DNA from 3 places in the Pseudoxanthobacter sp. M-2 genome. Region 1 is predicted to be linked to each of the others. Evidence: riboswitches for the same ligand, from Rfam matches in the RefSeq annotation. Region 1 holds a riboswitch; each other region holds the start of a gene.

Evidence for each region. Region 1 has a riboswitch for thiamine pyrophosphate ahead of thiB (thiamine ABC transporter substrate binding subunit). Riboswitches for the same ligand answer to the same signal wherever they lie in the genome.
Region 2: another riboswitch for thiamine pyrophosphate. It lies ahead of thiE (thiamine phosphate synthase); the one in region 1 lies ahead of thiB (thiamine ABC transporter substrate binding subunit).
Region 3: another riboswitch for thiamine pyrophosphate. It lies ahead of thiM (hydroxyethylthiazole kinase); the one in region 1 lies ahead of thiB (thiamine ABC transporter substrate binding subunit).

The regions. Positions count from the first base shown of each region.
Region 1 is NZ_JAWDIR010000022.1:388,198-393,943, forward strand. Features, by position in the region: gene RUR49_RS13460 (ABC transporter permease subunit) at 1-1,019, opposite strand, end outside; gene thiB (thiamine ABC transporter substrate binding subunit) at 1,027-2,091, opposite strand; TPP riboswitch at 2,204-2,314, opposite strand; gene maiA (maleylacetoacetate isomerase) at 2,457-3,104, opposite strand; gene RUR49_RS13475 (fumarylacetoacetate hydrolase family protein) at 3,101-3,793, opposite strand; gene RUR49_RS13480 (maleylpyruvate isomerase family mycothiol-dependent enzyme) at 3,804-4,592, opposite strand; gene RUR49_RS13485 (cupin domain-containing protein) at 4,609-5,709, opposite strand.
Region 2 is NZ_JAWDIR010000011.1:806,200-811,945, reverse strand. Features, by position in the region: gene RUR49_RS08790 (CreA family protein) at 1-203, opposite strand, end outside; gene RUR49_RS08785 (potassium channel family protein) at 305-757, shown strand; gene RUR49_RS08780 (glycosyltransferase family 4 protein) at 738-1,781, opposite strand; gene RUR49_RS08775 (UDP-2,3-diacylglucosamine diphosphatase) at 1,778-2,578, opposite strand; gene thiD (bifunctional hydroxymethylpyrimidine kinase/phosphomethylpyrimidine kinase) at 2,731-3,549, opposite strand; gene thiE (thiamine phosphate synthase) at 3,546-4,286, opposite strand; TPP riboswitch at 4,275-4,377, opposite strand; gene RUR49_RS08760 (sigma-70 family RNA polymerase sigma factor) at 4,457-5,347, opposite strand; gene RUR49_RS08755 (carboxymuconolactone decarboxylase family protein) at 5,344-5,746, opposite strand, start outside.
Region 3 is NZ_JAWDIR010000022.1:218,411-224,156, reverse strand. Features, by position in the region: gene RUR49_RS12775 (EAL domain-containing protein) at 1-662, opposite strand, end outside; gene RUR49_RS12770 (substrate-binding domain-containing protein) at 797-1,855, opposite strand; gene thiM (hydroxyethylthiazole kinase) at 2,029-2,826, opposite strand; TPP riboswitch at 2,887-2,981, opposite strand; gene RUR49_RS12760 (helix-turn-helix domain-containing protein) at 3,254-4,177, opposite strand; gene RUR49_RS12755 (DUF2254 domain-containing protein) at 4,410-5,746, shown strand, end outside.

The sequences.
Region 1 (5,746 bases):
GAGGCGAGCACGGCCGCCGGCAGCGCGATGACGGCGCTCGTCACGGCGGCGTCGAGCACCTCGCGATCGAGGAGCCGCGGCAGCGCCGGCACGCCGGAGATGGCGACGGCGGCAACCGGCACCGCGACGACGGCGAGACCGGCGAGGCCGGCGAGGGTGTCGATCGCGCGCGGCAGGGCGGCGGCGCGGTCCGGCCGCGGCTGCCGCCAGCCGCCCTCCCCGCCTTCCGCCGGCCGCCGCTCGAGCGCCGCGGCGACGCCGATCAGCGCCAGGCAGCAGAGGATCTGAACGCTCGCCAGCACCGCCGCGCGGCCGAAATCGGCCTCCGACATGATCGCCTCGTAGATCGCGACCTCGAGCGTCGCCGCGCCGGGGCCGCCGCCGAGGGCCAGAACGATCGGGAAGCTCGTGAAGCAGAGCAGGAAGACGAGGCCGCCGGCGCCGGGCGCCTCGCGAAGCAGGATCGGCCGGTCGATCAGCCGGAAGATCGCGCCGGGCTTCATGCCGAGCTGCTCGGCAAGGCGGAAGTGCTCACCGGGCACCGCCTCCAGCGCCGCGAGGAAGACGCGGGCGCAGAACGGCGCGTTGAAGACGGCGTGGGCGATGAGGATGCCCGGCAGGCCGTAGAGCCAGCGGCCGGTGGAAAGGCCGATGGCGTCGCTGATCTCGCGGACGTAGCCGGCATTGCCGTAGACGGCGACGACGCCGAAGATCACCACCACCGGCGGCAGCACAAAGGCGAGGTCGAGCAGCGCCAGCACGGCACCGCGACAGGGAAACGCCGGCCGGCGAGCGAGCGCCAGCGCGAGGCTAGCGCCGAGGATGAGCGAGATCGCCGTCGAAAGCGTCGCCTGCAGCACGGTGAAGGCGAGGATGCCGCGCACATAGGCCCACGGCACCGCCGGCAGGGTGCCGGCGGCCGAAACGAGGCCGACCGCGGCGATCGCGACGACGCCGCCGACGAGGGCGAGCGCCGCGCCGCCGGCGAGCGCCGACGGCGCGAGCGTAAGGGCTCTCACCGGGAGGTCAGTTGCCGTAGGCGGCGAGCCACGCGTCGATCCAGGCGCGGCGGTTCTCCTGCACCACCTTCGGATCGAGCAGGAAGCTCTTCCCCGGCTTCGGCAGCGCCGCAAACGCCGGCGGCAGTTCGCTCTCCGGCAGCGCCGCCGGATACATCCAGTTGCCGGTCGGGATCGCCGACTGGAAGCCGTCGGAGATCATGAAGGCCATGAATTTCTTCGCAAGTTCGGGATCGTCGGTCGCCTTGGTGATGCCGGCGACCTCGATCTGCACGTAGTGGCCCTCGGGGAAGATCGCCGCGTGGAAGCCTTCCTGGTTCTCGGCGATGACGTGGTAGGCGGGCGAGCTCTGGTAGCTCAGCACCATGTCGGCCTCGCCCTCGATGAACATGCCGTAGGCTTCCGACCAGCCCTTCGTCACGGTGACGATCTTCGGCTTCAGCTTCGCCCACGCCTCGCCGGACTTGTCGCCATAGACCTCCTGCAGCCAGAGCAGCAGCCCGAGGCCGGGAGTGGAGGTGCGCGGGTCCTGGATGAGCAGCGTCGGACCGCCCTCGCCGTCGACGAGCTCGGCGAGGCTCTTCGGCGGGTTGGGAAGCTTCTTTTCGTTGTAGACGAAGGCGAACCAGCCCCAGTCGAAGGGCAGGAAGGTCTCGCTCGTCCACTCGACCGGGATGGTGAGGCCGGTCGGCGTGATGCCGTGCGGGGCGAACATCCCGCTCGCCTCCGCCTCGCCCATCAGGTTGGTGTCGAGGCCGAGCACGACGTCGGCCTGGGTGGCGTCGCCCTCGAGCTTCAGGCGGGCGAGCAGCGTGCCGCCGTCGTCGGCCGTGACCCACTCGAGGGTGCAGTCGCACTCCGCCTCGAAGCGCTCCTTGATGGTGCCGCCGGGGCCATATTTCGAGGGGAAGCCGTCATAGGTGTAGACGGTGAGGACGGGCTTGTCCTGGGCCGCCGCCGGGCCGGCCGCGAAGGCACCGAGGGCGAGCGCGGCGGTGAGGGCGGTCGCGACCGAGCGGCGAAGGCTGGGCGTGCGGGAGCGGTCCGGCTGGTTCTTGTCGGGCTGGTTCATAGAGCGGCATCCGGTGCGCGGGGAGCGGGAAACCGGGACGCGGCCATCCAGCGGCGCGGGCGAGCGCCGTCGGACTGAGAACGAGCAAGGGGGTAGCATTCGATTGAAGGCGCAAAGGCCGTCATCTCGATCCCTCCGCCGGCACGACCCGGATCAGGTTCGACGGGTTTACGGCTTGAAGCCGCCTCTCAGCCCGTGGGAACGGGCACCCCGTGAGACGAGTGGGACGTTAGACGACGAAGGGGGTGGGCCGCAAGGGTGGGACCGACGTCCGGATGGAGACCGACGCGGGGTCCGCGAACGGTGAAGGCTCGCAAGCGCGAAGGGCAGCGACGGGAGGTTCGAGCGCTCCCGGTGCCACGGCCTCAGGGCTCGGCGTCCGGCTGGCGCGCCGGAGCGGCGTCGGCGAAGGCGGGGATCTCGGCACAGGCGGCGGCCACCGCCCGCAGCCGCGGCATGGCCGAGGTGTCGACGCCGAAGCGGTCGGCCGAGGCCATTTGCGGCACCAGGCAGACGTCGGCGAGGCCCGGCCTGTCGCCGAAGCAGAACCGCCCGTCGCCGCCGCTCCGCACGACGAGCGCCTCGCAGGCGGCGAGCCCGTCGCCGAGCCAACGCGCACACCAGGCATCGAGCCCGGCCTGTGTCTGGCCGAGCTCCTCACGCAGATATTTCAGCACCCGCAGGTTCTGCAGCGGATGGATGTCGCAGGCGATGACCTGGGCGAATCCTCTGACCAGCGCCCGGTGCTCGGGATCGGCGGGAAGCAGCGGCGGCGCCGGGTGCGTCTCCTCCAGCCACTCGATGATCGCCAGCGACTGGATGAGGGTGGTGCCGTCATCGAGCTCGAGCGCCGGCACCAGGCCTTGCGGACTGAGCGCCAGATAGTCCGGCGCACGCTGCTCGACCCGCCGCAGGTGGACGAAGCGATGGTCCTCGATCGCCACGCCCTTGAGATTGAACGCAATGCGGCACCGCCAGGCGGCGGACGAACGGAAATAGCCGTGGAAGATCATTCGGCCGGTCCTACCCTCAGCTCGATCGGCGGCAGGCCGTCGATGCCCCCGTGGATGACATCGCCAGCTACGACGGCGCCGACCCCTGCCGGCGTACCGGTATAGATCAGGTCGCCCGGCGCCAGGTGGTAGAAGCGCGACAGGTGGGCGACGAGCTCGACCGTCGACCACACGAGGTCGGACAGGTGGGCGTCCTGCTTCACGACGCCGTTGACGCTGAGCCAGATGCGCTGCGGCCCGATGGTGCCGACCTCGGCCGCCGGCACCAGCGATGAGATCACCGCGGACTGCTCGACGTTCTTGCCGAGATCCCACGGGCGCTGCTTGGCGCGGGCGGCGAGCTGCAGGTCGCGCCGGGTCATGTCGAGGCCGCAGCCGTAGCCCCAGATGGCGGCGGTCGCCGCCTCCGGCGAAGCCCGGAAGACGGGCGCCCCGATCGCCAGCACGAGCTCCATCTCGTAGTGGAAGTTCCCGGTGCCCGGCGGATAGGCGATCGTGGCGCCGCTCTGCACGAGCGCCTGCGCATCCTTCAGGAAGTAGAACGGCGCCTCGCGATCGACCTCGACGCCCATCTCGGCGGCGTGCTCTGCGTAGTTGCGCCCGACGCAGAAGATCCGGTGGACCGGATAGTGCGCCGAACCGGCCGGCACCGTCGGATACTGCAGAGGCGGGAACAGATGTCGGGACATGAACGCTCCTTCAGAGCTCGGATGTCGGGTCGACCGCCACGCCGGGCAGCGGTTCCTCGTGCGAAAGGCCTGGTGCCGCCGGTCCGGCCGGCGGACCTCGCCCGGTGATCCAGCGGGCGAGGTCGGCGGCACGGCCGCGGATGGCGGAGCCGCCGGCGCCGAGGCGGATTGGGGACGCGCGATCGGTGGCAATGAGCGTGCGGTCGGGACCCTGCCAGGTCGCCGCCGCCTCGGCGAGGAGACGGTCGAGGAAGCCCTCCGGCGCGTCGCGCAGCGAGCCCCCGGCGTCGAGATCGACGGCGCCGAGCCAGAGCGCGCGGGCGCGAAGCCAGGGCGTGTCGCGGGTGGCGATCACGGACCCGTCCGGCAGCGTCAGGGGGGCGTCCCAGGCGGGGCCGGAGAGATCGCGCCATTCGACGTCGAGATGGGCGGCCGCGTGACTGACGAGGTGGCGCAGCGCCCGCGCCGGCAGCGAGGCGCCGTTCTCGATCTCCACCCTGCGGGCCTCCTCCGAGGCGTGCATCGGCTGCATGGCACCGCTCGCCGCACCCTCCGCCAGACAGGCGAGCGCCCGCGCCTGATAGCCGAGGCGGGCGACGACGTGCGCCCTCGTCCAGCCGGGCACAGCACTCGGCGCGTACAGCGCCGCGTCCGGCAGCTCGTTCAAAAGCCGGGCGACGCAGGCCGTGCCGAGCCGCGCCCAGAGCAAGGCCTCGGCCGGCGCTTCGGGTGCGTCATGGCGCGCGCCGGCGCCCTGCCGGACGCGCAGAGCGGCACGGGCCGCTTCGAGGGGATCCATCTCCGGCCTCCCCGCCTCAGCGGTCGCCACCCTCGACCTGTGTGCGGGCGAAGCTCAGCCGCTCCATGATCGGCGCGTCGGAGAAGCGGAAGAGGTCGAACGATCCTTCGGCGGCCAGCGACCAGGCGCACCAGGACGGCACCACGAACAGGTCGCCCGTCTCTAACGACGTCTCGCCACCGTCGAGCGTCACCACGCCGCGTCCCTCGAAGACCTGGAAAACAGACGAGCCCACCTCGCGGCGCGTCTGCGTCACCGTGCCGGGGCGCAGGCGGTGGAACTCGGCGCGGATGGTCGGCATGACGTCGCCACCGGTGGTCGGGTTGACGTAGCGGACCGCCGCGTGGCCCGGCGCGACAGTGGCCGGCTGGCCCTCCTCCTCGAGGAGGAGCTGCTCGGTCAACGCCCGGTCGGTGACCTCCCAGCGGTAGGCGCCGATCGGCGAGGAGACGGTGTCGCGCAGCCCCGAGAGCGGCCTGAGGCCCGGATGGCACCACAGCCGCTCGCCGCGCGAGAACGCCGGCGTCGCGGCGTCGGTGACGCGTTCCGAGCCGAACTCGAAGAAGCCGACGTCCATCTGCTGGGCGAACGGGATGTCGAGGCCGTCGATCCACGCCATCGGATGGTCAGTGACATTGTGGTGGCCGTGGAAGTTCCAGCCGGGGGTGAGCAGGAAGTCGCCGCGGCTCATCCGCACCGGGTCGCCGTTGACGACCGTCCACACGCCCTCGCCCTCGACGACGAAGCGGAAGGCGTTCTGCGAGTGGCGATGCTCCGGCGCGGTCTCGCGCGGGCCGAGATACTGGATCGCCGCCCACAGCGTCGGGCTGACATAGGCATGGCCGCCGAGCCCCGGATTGGCGAGGCCGATGGCACGGCGCTCCCCGCCACGCCCGACCGGCACCAGCTCGCCCGAGCGCTGCGCCAGCGGATAGAGGTCCTTCCACGCCCAGACGTGCGGCACCGCCTTCGGCTTCGGCGTCAGCGGCATCAGGTCGTTGGTCTGGGTCCACAGCGGCATCAAATGGTGACGCTCGAAGTCGGCATAGAGCCGGGCGAGTTGCGCCTCCTCCTCCGCAGTGGGGGCGGCTGGGGCCATCGTCACGGCGACCGACATCGCGTCCTCCCTCGTCACGCCGGCTCCCCGGCGTCGT
Region 2 (5,746 bases), on a different contig from region 1:
CCGCCGATGTAAGGCAGCGTGTAGTGGCAGGCGACGCCCTCGATCGCGGGATCGTCGATGCCGTAGACGACGAGCTTGGCGTCTGGCGAGAGCATCCGCCAGACCGTCGTCTTCTCGAAGATCTCGTCCGGCCCCTGGGCCAGGGCGGGGGACGCAAGAAAGAGGGACAAGGCGGTGGCGGCGGCGAGGCGGAGGATGGACATCGGCGATCCTTCGTGAAATGGCGTCCGGCATCGATATAGGAAGCGGACGGCGCAGTTGCGACGGACGCGGGCGGCCCTCGTCGGGCCGGCGGGGGGTGAGCATGATCCCGGTTCTCATCGGCACGCTCGCGTGCCTGATCGCGGTCGCCATTCATACGACCGTGGTCAGCGCGGTGATCGTCGCCTCGCCCCGGCTCGCCCGGGATGCCACGCGACACCGCTTCTTTCGTATCGTCCGTACGGTCCTGCCGTCGGCCATCACCCTGCTCGTCGCCCACATGCTCGAGATCATCGTCTGGGCGTCGATCTACAAGCTGCTCGGCGTCACCGCCGACGGCGACGCGTCCTTCTACTTCGCCTTCGTCAACTACACGACGCTCGGCTACGGCGACGTGCTGCCGACGTCCGAATGGCGCCTGCTCGGGCCGATGGCGGCCTGCTGCGGCATCCTGCTGTTCGGGTTGTCGACGGCGGCGCTTTTCGAGGTGCTCCGCCAGACGGCGCTGACCGTCGAGACGGTGGACGAGGCCGCGTCTACTCGGCCGCGGCCCTGAGCGGCAGATCGGGCAGTTCGTGGCCGATCGCCGCCAGCATGTTCTCGAGGAAATTGCGGGCCGAAGCCTCCCACGAGAAGCCCAGCGCATAGGCCCGGCAGCGGGAGCGGGGAATCTCGAGCGCCGCCAGCGCCGCCTTGCGCAGGTCGTTGTCGAGCACGCCCGTGCGGCTGTCGCCGATGACGTCGATCGGCCCCATCACCGGGAAGGCCGCCACCGGAACGCCGCTCGCCAGCGCCTCGATGACGACATTGCCGAACGTGTCGGTGAGGCTCGGGAACACGAAGACGTCGAGCGAGGTGAAATGCTCGGCGAGCTCGCGGCCGACCTTTGCGCCGGTGAAGACGACGTCCGGGAAGCGGCGCTGCAGATCCGCGACGGCCGGCCCGTCACCGACCACGACCTTCGAGCCCGGCAGGTCGAGCTCGAGGAAGGCCGAGAGGTTCTTCTCGATGGCGACCCGGCCGACATAGCCGAAGATCGGCCGCGGCAGGTCCAGGACCCGGCGGTGATCCGGGTTGAACAGGCTGTGGTCGACGCCCCTGTTCCAGCGCACGAGGTTGGTGAAGCCACGAGCCGCCAGGTCGCGCTCCAGCGTCGGCGTCGCCACCATGCAGGCGGCCGCCGCGCCGTGGAAATAGCGCATCCACGCATACGTCCAGTCTAGCGGCACGGGAATGCGGGCCGCGACGTACTCGGGAAATCGGGTGTGATAGCTCGTCGTGAAACGGACGCCGTTCCGCACGCACCAGCGCCGGGCGAGCACGCCGAGCGGGCCCTCCGTCGCGATGTGGATGAGCTCGGCGCCAGAATCACGAAGCCTGCCGTACACGGACCACGGCGTGGCCAGCGCCAGCCGGATCTCCGGGTAGGTCGGACAGGGGATCGTCTTGTAGTCCGCCGGGGTGAGCGTCTCGCAGGCGACACCGAACGTCTCGAGCTCCTCGAGCGTGCGCTCGAGCGTCCTGACGACGCCGTTGATCTGCGGGTGCCAGGCGTCACTGACGAGCAGGAGTCGGCTCATGCGGCGGCGCGTGCGCCGGGGGCTGCGACGGGGACGAGGCTCCGGGAAGAGCTCGCCCAGTAGACGAGCTCAAGCGTTCCATCATGGGATTCGATCACAGCGGTGCAGCTCTCCACCCAGTCGCCGGTGTTGATGTAACTCACACCGCCGAGGTCGTGCAAAGCGGCATGATGGATGTGGCCGCACACCACCCCGTCGACGGCCCGCCGTCGCGCCTCGGCCGACAAGGCATCCTCGAACTTCCCGATGAAGTTCACCGCGTTCTTCACCTTCAGCTTCGCCCAGGCGGAGAGCGACCAGTAGGTGAGGCCGATCTTGCGCCGGCCCACATTGAGCCAGGTATTCATTCCGAGGGCGGCAGTGTAGGCCCAATCCCCGAGGAATGCGAGCCACTTGGCGTGTCGGACGACGATGTCGAACTGATCGCCGTGGATGACCAGGAGCCGTCGGCCGTCGGCCGTCTCGTGGATGGTCGAATCGACAACCTCGACGCCGCCGAAATGCGTGCCGAGATAATCCCGCAGGAACTCGTCGTGATTGCCCGGGACGTAGACGACCCGGGCGCCCTTGCGCGCCTTGCGCAAGAGCTTCTGCACGACGTCGTTGTGTTCCTGCGGCCAGTACCACGCCCGCCTGAGGCGCCAGCCGTCAATGATGTCGCCGACGAGGTAGATCGTCTCGGCATCATGATGGCGCAGGAAGTCGAGCAGCAGGTGCGCCTGGCAGCCTCGTGTCCCCAAATGCACGTCGGACAGGAAGATGGTGCGGCACAGACGCGTGGGAGCGTCGTCGCTCATGGCTGGAACCTTGCTCGCGCCGGCCGACCTGGCAGCCGCCGCCACCGGAGGGCAGATTCGGCGGAACGAGCGGTCCGGAACAACTTCGCCGGCGCGCTCGGCCGCCGAGAGACACGATTCCGATTTCAGGATTGTGACGAGGTTCCCGGCTGTCAGGCGGGCCAGTGCGCATGGAAGTGGTGCACGGGGCCGTGGCCGCGGCCGATCGTCAGCCGGTCCGCCGCGGCGATGGCGGCGGCGATGAAGCGCTTGCCCTCGCCCACGGCCTCCTCCAGGGCGGCGCCCTTGGCGAGCCCGGCCGTGATCGCCGAGGACAGGGTGCAGCCGGTGCCGTGGGTGTTGCGGGTCGCGATCCGCGGCGCCCGGAACCAGACCGGATCGCGGCCCGACTGAACGAGCACGTCGGCCGATTCGTCGCCCGTGGCGTGGCCGCCCTTGACCAGCACGGCCGCCGGCCCGAGATCGAGGAGCGCCGTCCCCTGCGCCACCATCTCGGCCTCGTCAACCGCCGGCGAACGCCCAAGCAGCCGGGCGGCCTCGAAGAGGTTCGGGGTGATCAGCAGCGCCATCGGGAAGAGCCGCCGCGTCAGCACCGCCACCGCCGCGTCGGCGATCAGCGGGTCGCCCGAGGCTGCCACCATCACCGGGTCGAGGACGATGGGCGGCCCGGCCCAGGCCTCCAGCCCGCTGGCCACCGCCTCGATGACCGCCGGTTGCGACAGCATGCCGATCTTCACCGCCGCGACGGCGAGGTCCGAGAAGACCGAATCCATCTGCGCGCGAACGAACGCCGGCGGGATCTCCTGGATCGCCTGCACGCCGGTGGTGTTCTGGGCCACCAGCGCGGTGACGACGGTGGCGCCATAGACACCGAGGGCAGAGAAGGTCTTGAGGTCGGCCTGCAGGCCGGCGCCCGCCGTCGGGTCGGTGCCGGCGATGGAGAGCGCGATCGGCGTCGTCGGAACAGTCATGCGGAGGCCTCGGCACGGGCAGCATCGACGGCGCGGCGGAGCGCTCTCGTGGCAGCTGCAGGATCGGGTGCGGCACAGACTGCGGAGATGACGGCGACACCGTCCATCCCCGCGGCGATGACGGCGCCGGCATTTTCCGCGGTGATGCCGGAGATGGCGCCGACGGGCATCGCCCTCACGCGCCGGCGGACGGTCGCGGCGATCTCGGCAATGCCGGCGACGCCGATCGGCGGCGGTGCGTCCGCCTTGCTGCCGGTGGCGAAGGCGCACTGGCCGCAGACATAGTCGAGGAGGTCGAGTTCGGCCGCCTCTGCCTCGGCGACGGAGTTCAGGCTGAGGCCGAGGATGGCGTCGGGACCGAGCAGCCGGCGCGCGTCGGCGACGGCCATGTCGTCCTGGCCGACATGCGCACCGTCGGCGCCGGCGGCGAGCGCCACGTCGATGCGATCATTGACGACGAGCGGCACGCCCGAGCCCGCCAGCACGGCGAGGAGCGCCCGCGTCGTCTCGACCATTTCGCCGGTGGATGCGTGCTTGTCGCGGTACTGCAGGAGGGTGGCGCCGCCCGCCACCGCGGCGCGGGCGATGTCGGTCAGCGGCCGACCGTTCGAGGCCGACGGGTCCAGGACAATGTAGACCGAGTGGTCGACGCTGCGGCGCGCGCGAGCCCCGGCCGGCAGAGGCGAACCACCCGGACCAGCGGTTCTCGACAGTGTCTGTGCGAGGTGAGCAGCCATCCCATTCCCTCCGCCGGAATGACCCGGTTCAGGTTCGAGGGGTTGGTCGCGCACGACCTCTCAGCCCGGACGGGCACCCCCATGAGGAGGCGGCACCGTAGCCGCGGCGGCAGGCGGATGTCAAAGCGCTGAACCAGGGCCAACGCCCCCGATGCGACCCGCGTCGACCTCTACGGCGGCGGCACGTGCGAGAGCTTGTCGGGGTTGCGGACGACGTGGATGGCGGTGATCAGGCCGTCCTCGATCTCGAAGGCGGTGGTCTGCAGGGTGCCGTCCGCGTGGCGCGTTACATAGCCCGGCAGGCCGTTGATCCGCGCCTCGCGGACGACGCCCGGTCCGAGCGGCGCGCGGGCGAGCCGGCTGAAGAAGCGCGCCACCGCCTCGCGGCCGACGAGCGGATCCTTCACCGCCGAGGCGCGCCCTCCACCATCGGCGGTGAGCACGACGGAGGCGGCCAGCACCTGCGAGAGCGCCGATGCGTCGCCGCTGTCGGCGGCCGCGCGGAAGGCGCGCGCGATGCGCTCGCTCTCTTCCGTCGGCACGGGGAAACGCGGCCGCTCGGAGCGGACATTGCGGCGGGCGCGGGTCGCGAGCTGGCGGCAGGTCGCCGGCGATCGTCCCAGCGTCGCGGCAATCTCGTCGAAGCTCGCATCGAAGATGTCGTGCAGCAGGAAGGCGGCACGCTCCAGCGGCGACAGCCGCTCGAGCGCCAGCATCAGCGCGACCGACAGGTCGAGGGCTGCATCCTCCGCGTCTCCGCCGCCGAAGGCATCGGCCTCGAGCACGGGCTCGGGCAGCCACGAGCCGACATAGGTCTCCCGCCGCGCCCGCGCCGACTTCAGCCGGTCGAGGCAGAGCCGGGTGACGACGCGCGACAGGAAGGCGCCGGCATCGTCCACCGCGGCCCGGTCGGCTCCGTGCCAGCGGAGGAACGCGTCCTGGACGACGTCCTCGGCATCGGCGACCGAGCCCAGCATGCGGTAGGCAAGGCCGCGCAGCCGGCGCCGGTGCGGCTCGAAGCCATCCGCCGGCGCCGACGACGGGGGCAACGTGGCGTTCACGCCGCACTGCGCTCCTCGACCGGATGCACGGCACGAACGCCGACGTTGAGCCGGTTCCAGCCGTTGATCGCGACGATCAGCATGGACAGGCGAACGATCTCGGCCTCCGAGAAGTGGCGGGTGAGCTCGTCGTAGACATCATCGGGCACGCCTGACTCCGGGAGACGCGTCAGCGCCTCGGTCCACGCCAGCGCCGCGCGCTCGCTGTCGCTGAAGAGCGGCGATTCCCGCCAGGCGCTGAGGAGATAGAGCCGCTGCTCGCTCTCACCGTGCTTGCGTGCATCGCGGGCGTGCATATCGAGGCAGAACGCACAGCCGTTCAGCTGCGAGGCCCGCATCTTCACGAGCTCCATCAGCGATGTCGGGAGGCCGCTCGCCCGGACATAGGTCTCGAGGCCC
Region 3 (5,746 bases), 170 kb from region 1:
ACGAACTGCCGGTAGAGCGCGTCGACGTCGAAGTTGACCAGCACCGAGGCGACCGCCCGCCGTGTCACCGTCTCGCGGTCGGTGCGCCAGATGCCGCGGCCGGCGGTGATCACCAGCCTGTCGGGCGAGCGCGGGTTGAGGTTCTCGACGATGCCGAACCAGTGCGTCCGCTCGCCCGCGCTCGCGAGAGCCGACAGGATCTCGCCGCGGCGGTCGCTGTCGGGCGGGGCGGAATCGAGGGTGCCGCCAACGTGGTAGTAGGTGCCGTTGGCGGCGAGCACGTCGATCGACACGAGCCCGCGGATGTAGAGGTAGTTGCTGAGGATGTAGCCGACCTTCGCCTGCGTCGCGAGGCGGGTGTAGGCGTCGGTCTCGATGCGCTCCTGCGACACCGCGTCGACGATGTCGTCGACGCTGACGATGCTGCCGATCAGCGATTCCACCTGTTCGAGCTGCAGGTCGAGATAGTCCCGCTCCGCCTCGAGCAGCGCCACCGAATAGCGTGCCGCCAGCCGGTCCACCACGGTCTGCGACACCTCGAACGAGGTCAGCCCGAGCACCAGCAGCGGCAGCACGCCGAGAACGGCGATGTAGGCGACGAACTTGACGAGCAGGCTCGCGTGCCGCCGCCGCCGCGGCGCCGCCCCCTCGGGTCCCGCCATTGCGGAGCCGGAAGCCGCGGTCGGTTCGGACGAGGGCGCCGGGTCCTGTCCCGAGCCGGATGCGCGGTCGCGGGCCGGGTCTCCCGCCTGAACTCTCACCGGATGGGCGGCCGGGTCCTGGACCGGATCCTGGCTCATGGCCCCCCGGTCGGCGTCGGTGCCGCGTTGATGGTCTCCGCATCGACGACGATGACGTCGATCATCGTCACCGCCGGCACGCTCTCGCCGCGCAGCAGGCTGAGGGCGTAGGCGACGCCGGTGTGGCCCTGCAGGTCGGCCTGCTGATCCACCGTCGCCTGCAGCTCGCCGGTAGCGATCGCCTGGCGCGCCTCATCCAGGGCGTCGAAGCCGGCGACGCGCACGTCGAAGCGGCCCGCGTCGCGCAGGTAGCGGCTGGCGCCGAGCGCCATCATGTCGTTGGCGGCGAAGACGAGCGTGATCTCCGGGTGGGCTGTCATCACCCGCTTGGTGACGTCGTAGGCCTCGTCGATCTTCCAGTTCGCGCTTTCAGAGGCGGCGATGGGCACGCCCGCCTCCTCGAAGCCGCGCACGGCGCCCCGCCGCCGCGCCTCGGCATTGTCGGCGCCGCGGATGCCCTCGAGCACGAAGGCGGCCGGTGGCCGGTCCGGCGAGGCGGCCGCGTCCGCCACCAGGCGGCGGGTGGCGAGCAGGGCGCCGGCCTCGTTGTCGACGCTGACGAACGGCACGTCGACGAGGCCGGAGCGGGCGAGGAAGTCGGGGTCGAGGCGGTTGTCGATGTTGACGACGGGGATGCCGGCCTCGCGGGCGCGTTTCACCGCCGGGATCAGCCGCACCGAATCGCCCGGGGCGATGACGATCGCGGAGACGTTGTCGGCGACGAGCTCGTCGACGATCGCCACCTGCTGCTCGATCGAGGTCTCCTGGGCGCCGGTGCGCACGAGCAGCTCGGCCCCGAACTCGTCCGCCGCCCGCCGCGCCCCCTGCTCCATCTTCAGGAAGAACGGATTGGTCAGCGTCTTCATGACGAGGGCGACGCGCGGCACGACCATCGCCGCGTCGCTTGCCGCCTCGCTGCTCGCCGCCGTCTGCGCCGGGGGCGTCGCCTCCTCGCAGGCGGCGAGCGCGAGCAGCAGCGCGGCGGCGGTGATCGCCCGGCGCGCAGTGCCGCCGAGGACGCCAGACACAGTCGAGATGGCGCCCGCGAGCGTCATGGCCGTGGCCCCCGGCAGGCCGTGGCGATGGGGGTCGCGGCCTGCTTCCTCGATGCATCCGGTCACGCGGGTGGCGACACCCGCGCATGAACGTCCGGATACGGGGCCTACTCTAAGCGCGCCGGCGTGGTCCTACCAACCGGAATCGCCGGACTTTGGCGCCACGCGCGGGTTCAACTCACCCGCGCCCGCGCCTCGAGGTCCGCCGGCGTGACGGCGGCGAGCGTATCCAGCAACCGCACGGCGAAGCTGCCGGGGCCGCTCGCGCCATCGGCAGCGATCTCGCCGGCGACGCCGAGCAGCACCATGCCGGCGGTCGCCGCCTCGAAGGCCGGCAAACCGGCACCGAGGAAGGCGCCGATCAGCGCGGTGGCGGCACAGCCCGTGCCCGTGACGCCGGCGAGCATCGGCGTGCCGTTGGCGATGCGGACGAGCCGGGTGCCGTCGGAGACCACGTCGACCGCGCCGGAGGCGACCACCGCCGCCCCCGAGCGCACGGCAAGCCGCCCGCAGGCCTCCACTGCGGCGTCCGCCTCGTCGGCGGCATCGACGCCGCGCCCGGTCGCCGCGCTCCCTGCGGCCGCCAGGATCTCCGAGGCGTTGCCGCGCACGACCGCCGGCCGTTCCAGGAGCAGCGTAGCCACCGCCTCGCGACGGAACGCAGTGGCGCCGCCGCCCACGGGATCGAGGATCCACGGCTTGCCGACGGCGTTGGCCGCGCTGGTGGCGGCGAGCATACCGTTCAGCCACGGCTGCGAGATCGTGCCGATGTTGATGACGAGGGCGCTCGCGATCGCCGCGAACTCGCCCGCCTCCTCCTCGGCGTGGATCATCGCCGGCGCCGCGCCGGCGGCGAGCAGCACATTCGCCGTCCAGCCCATCACCACGTAGTTGGTGATGTTGTGAACGAGCGGCCGTGCCGCGCGCATCTGCGCGAGGGCCTCGCCGGGCGAAACGGAAAGCGTCGTCATCCTCGTGTCTCCTCCTCGCGTCCGGGGGCGGGGAGGGCGGCCGCGTCACCGGAAGCTCCGGCCGCGGCACATCGCCGTTCCCTTCGCCGGTACGACCCGGATCAGGTTCGATGGGTGTGATCTCAGCCGCGTGCGCGGCACCCCAAGGCAGGGCGGATGATACACGGGATCGCGGGGAGGGGAAGCGGGGGGAGGGGTGGCAGTCCGCCACCAAGGCCGCGGCGAGGCGGGGCGGCGAGGCGGGGCGGCGAGGCGGATGAGGCGCACCTGTCCCTCCCCTGCCAGGGGGAGGGACAGACCGCGAAGCGGTCAGGGTGGGGCCTGTGAATCCGAATTCAGGTTCGCGTTGGGATTGACAGGCCCCCCCCTGCCGCGCCTGCGGCGCGGCTGTCCTCCCCCCTGGCAGGGGGAGGACGCAACCACCCCCTCACCGTTCCCCCGCCGCCCGGTACGCCGCCGGCGACACCCCCGCCCGGCGGGCGAAGAAGCGGGAGAAGTAGGCCGGGTCGGTGAAGCCGAGCGAATAGGCGACCTCGGCCACCGTCATCGAGGTGTAGACGAGGCTGCGCTTCGCCTCGAGCAGCACGCGGGCGTGCAGCACCTCCTGGGCGGAGCGGCCGGCGACGCGGCGGCAGACGGCGTTGAGGCGGCCCTCGCTCAGCGCCAGTTCTGACGCCAGCGCGCCGATGCGCGGCTGCGTGCGGAAGCGTTCCTCGACCAGCCGCCGATAGCGATCGAACAGCGCGGCATCGGCATTCGCGAGGTCGGTGCCCACGGCGCCGGCCGCCCCGGCTGCGTCGCTGCCGCCGTGCGGCCCGGCCTCGACGGCGCGGGCGACGGCGACCAGCGCCAGCGATACCCGCGCCAGGATCGCCGCCCGGCTGCCGGCGCGCGGAAAGCGCACCTCGCGCTCGATGGCGGCGAAGGCCGCCAGCGTCTCGGCCGCCTCCTCGCCGCAGAGCGCCACCTGGGCGGCGTGGCTCGCCGCGCCGGCGAGGCCGGGGTCGCCGAAGGCGGCGAGCGCCGCTGCGAGCCCCTCGGCCGACAGCGTCACCACCCAGCCCTCGGTGCCGGGCTCGAAGGCGAAGCCGTGCACCACCACCGGCGGGGTCGAGATCAGCATCGGCGCGGTGAGCGTCAGCCGACGGCCCTCGAGGTCCATGACGCCGCCGCCCGCCGCCACCGCCATCACCTGGTGGAGGTCGCGGTGGCGGTGCGGGCGGATCGTCCAGTCGTGCAGGGAGGCCCGCGCCCGGATCGTCTCGACGTGCAGGAAGCCGACCTCGCGCTCCTCGTCCGTCTCGCCATAGAGCCGGTAGCGCGGAATCTCGCCGTGGCGCCGGCTGGCCAAGGGGCGCATCCTCCGCTAGGCGGACGCGGCCCGGCGCGCGGCCGGGGGCGGTGGGGCGGCCGGTTGGAACGCCAGCGGCGATCCCGTGTTGTGCAGGGGTTCGCCCGGTCGCATCGGACCGTTCCGGGCGACGCGGTGAGAGGCGAGCTTCGGGCTCGGAAGCAACGTCCGATCGACCGGTGCCCAACCGATCGGCAGGCGCTTCCGCCCGGACGCAGGGGGGCGATCGTCGATGATCTCGAAATGGCGCTTCATGGCGCTGCGACTCGGCCGGCGCCTGTGGGTGCGCGCCGGCTTCTTCGCCGTGCTCGGCGTGGCCACCGCCTTGCTCGCGATCGTCGCCGAGCGCTTCATCCCGTGGGAGCTGCCGGGCAAGATCGGCGCCGACGCGGTCGACAGCATCCTCAACATCCTCGCCTCGAGCATGCTCGCGGTCACCACCTTCTCGCTGACGGTGATGGTGGCAGCCTACAGCGCCGCGACCTCCAACGTCACGCCGCGCGCCACCCGGCTCGTCATGCAGGACGTCACGACGCAGAACGTGCTGGCGACCTTCCTCGGCACCTTCCTGTTCAGTCTCGTCGGCATCATCGCGCTCTCCACCGGCGTCTATGGCGACCGCGGGCGCGTCGTGCTGTTCGTCGTCGTGCTCGGCGTGATCGTCGTCATCGTCGTCGCGCTGCTGCGCTGGATCGACCACCTGTCGCGCCTCGGCCGCGTCGGCGAGACCACCGACCGCGTCGAGAAGGCGACGGCAGCGGCCCTTGCAGGCCGAATAGAGACCCCATGCCTCGGCGGCCGGCCATGGCTCGCCTCGCCGCTAGTGCCGCCCGACGGCGCCGTCGCTGTCGAATCGGAGACCGTCGGCTACGTGCAGCACGTCGATATCGGCGGCCTCTCGGCGCTCGCCGAGGAACACGACTTCACCGTCTATCTCGCGGCACCGCCCGGCGCTTTCGTCCACGACGGCAAGCCGCTCGCCTGGCTGGTCGGAGACGCGGTCGACGGCGACGGCGCTGGCGATTTCGGGGCGGCCGTGCGCGAAGCGTTCGTCGTCGATGCGGAACGCTCCTTCGAGCAGGACCCCCGCTTCGGCCTCGCCGTCCTCGCCGAGATCGCCTCGCGGGCGTTGTCGCCAGCGGTCAACGATCCCGGCACCGCCATCGACGTCATCGGCCGCGCCGTGCGGCTGCTGCAGCCGTGGGCGCACCGCGGCGAGCCGCACCCGGAAGGCACCGTCGGCGCCGACGACGAGGCGAACCTCGGCGTAAGGTCCGGCCCGGACGAGGACATCGCCTGCCCGCGCGTCCACGTGCCCCCGCTCGCCGTCGCCGACCTGCTCGACGACGTCTTCGCGCCGATCGCCCGCGACGGCGCCGGCATCATCGAGGTGCAGATGCGCCTGCAGAAAGCCCTGATCGCGCTCGCGAGCATGGGCGACGACGCGATGACGGCGGCGGCGCTCGAGCAGTCGCGGCGGGCGCTCGTGCGCGCCGAGGCCGCCCTCACCTTGCCCGACGACGTCGCCCGCCTGCGCACCCTTCTCACCACCCACCGGGGCCGGAGGGG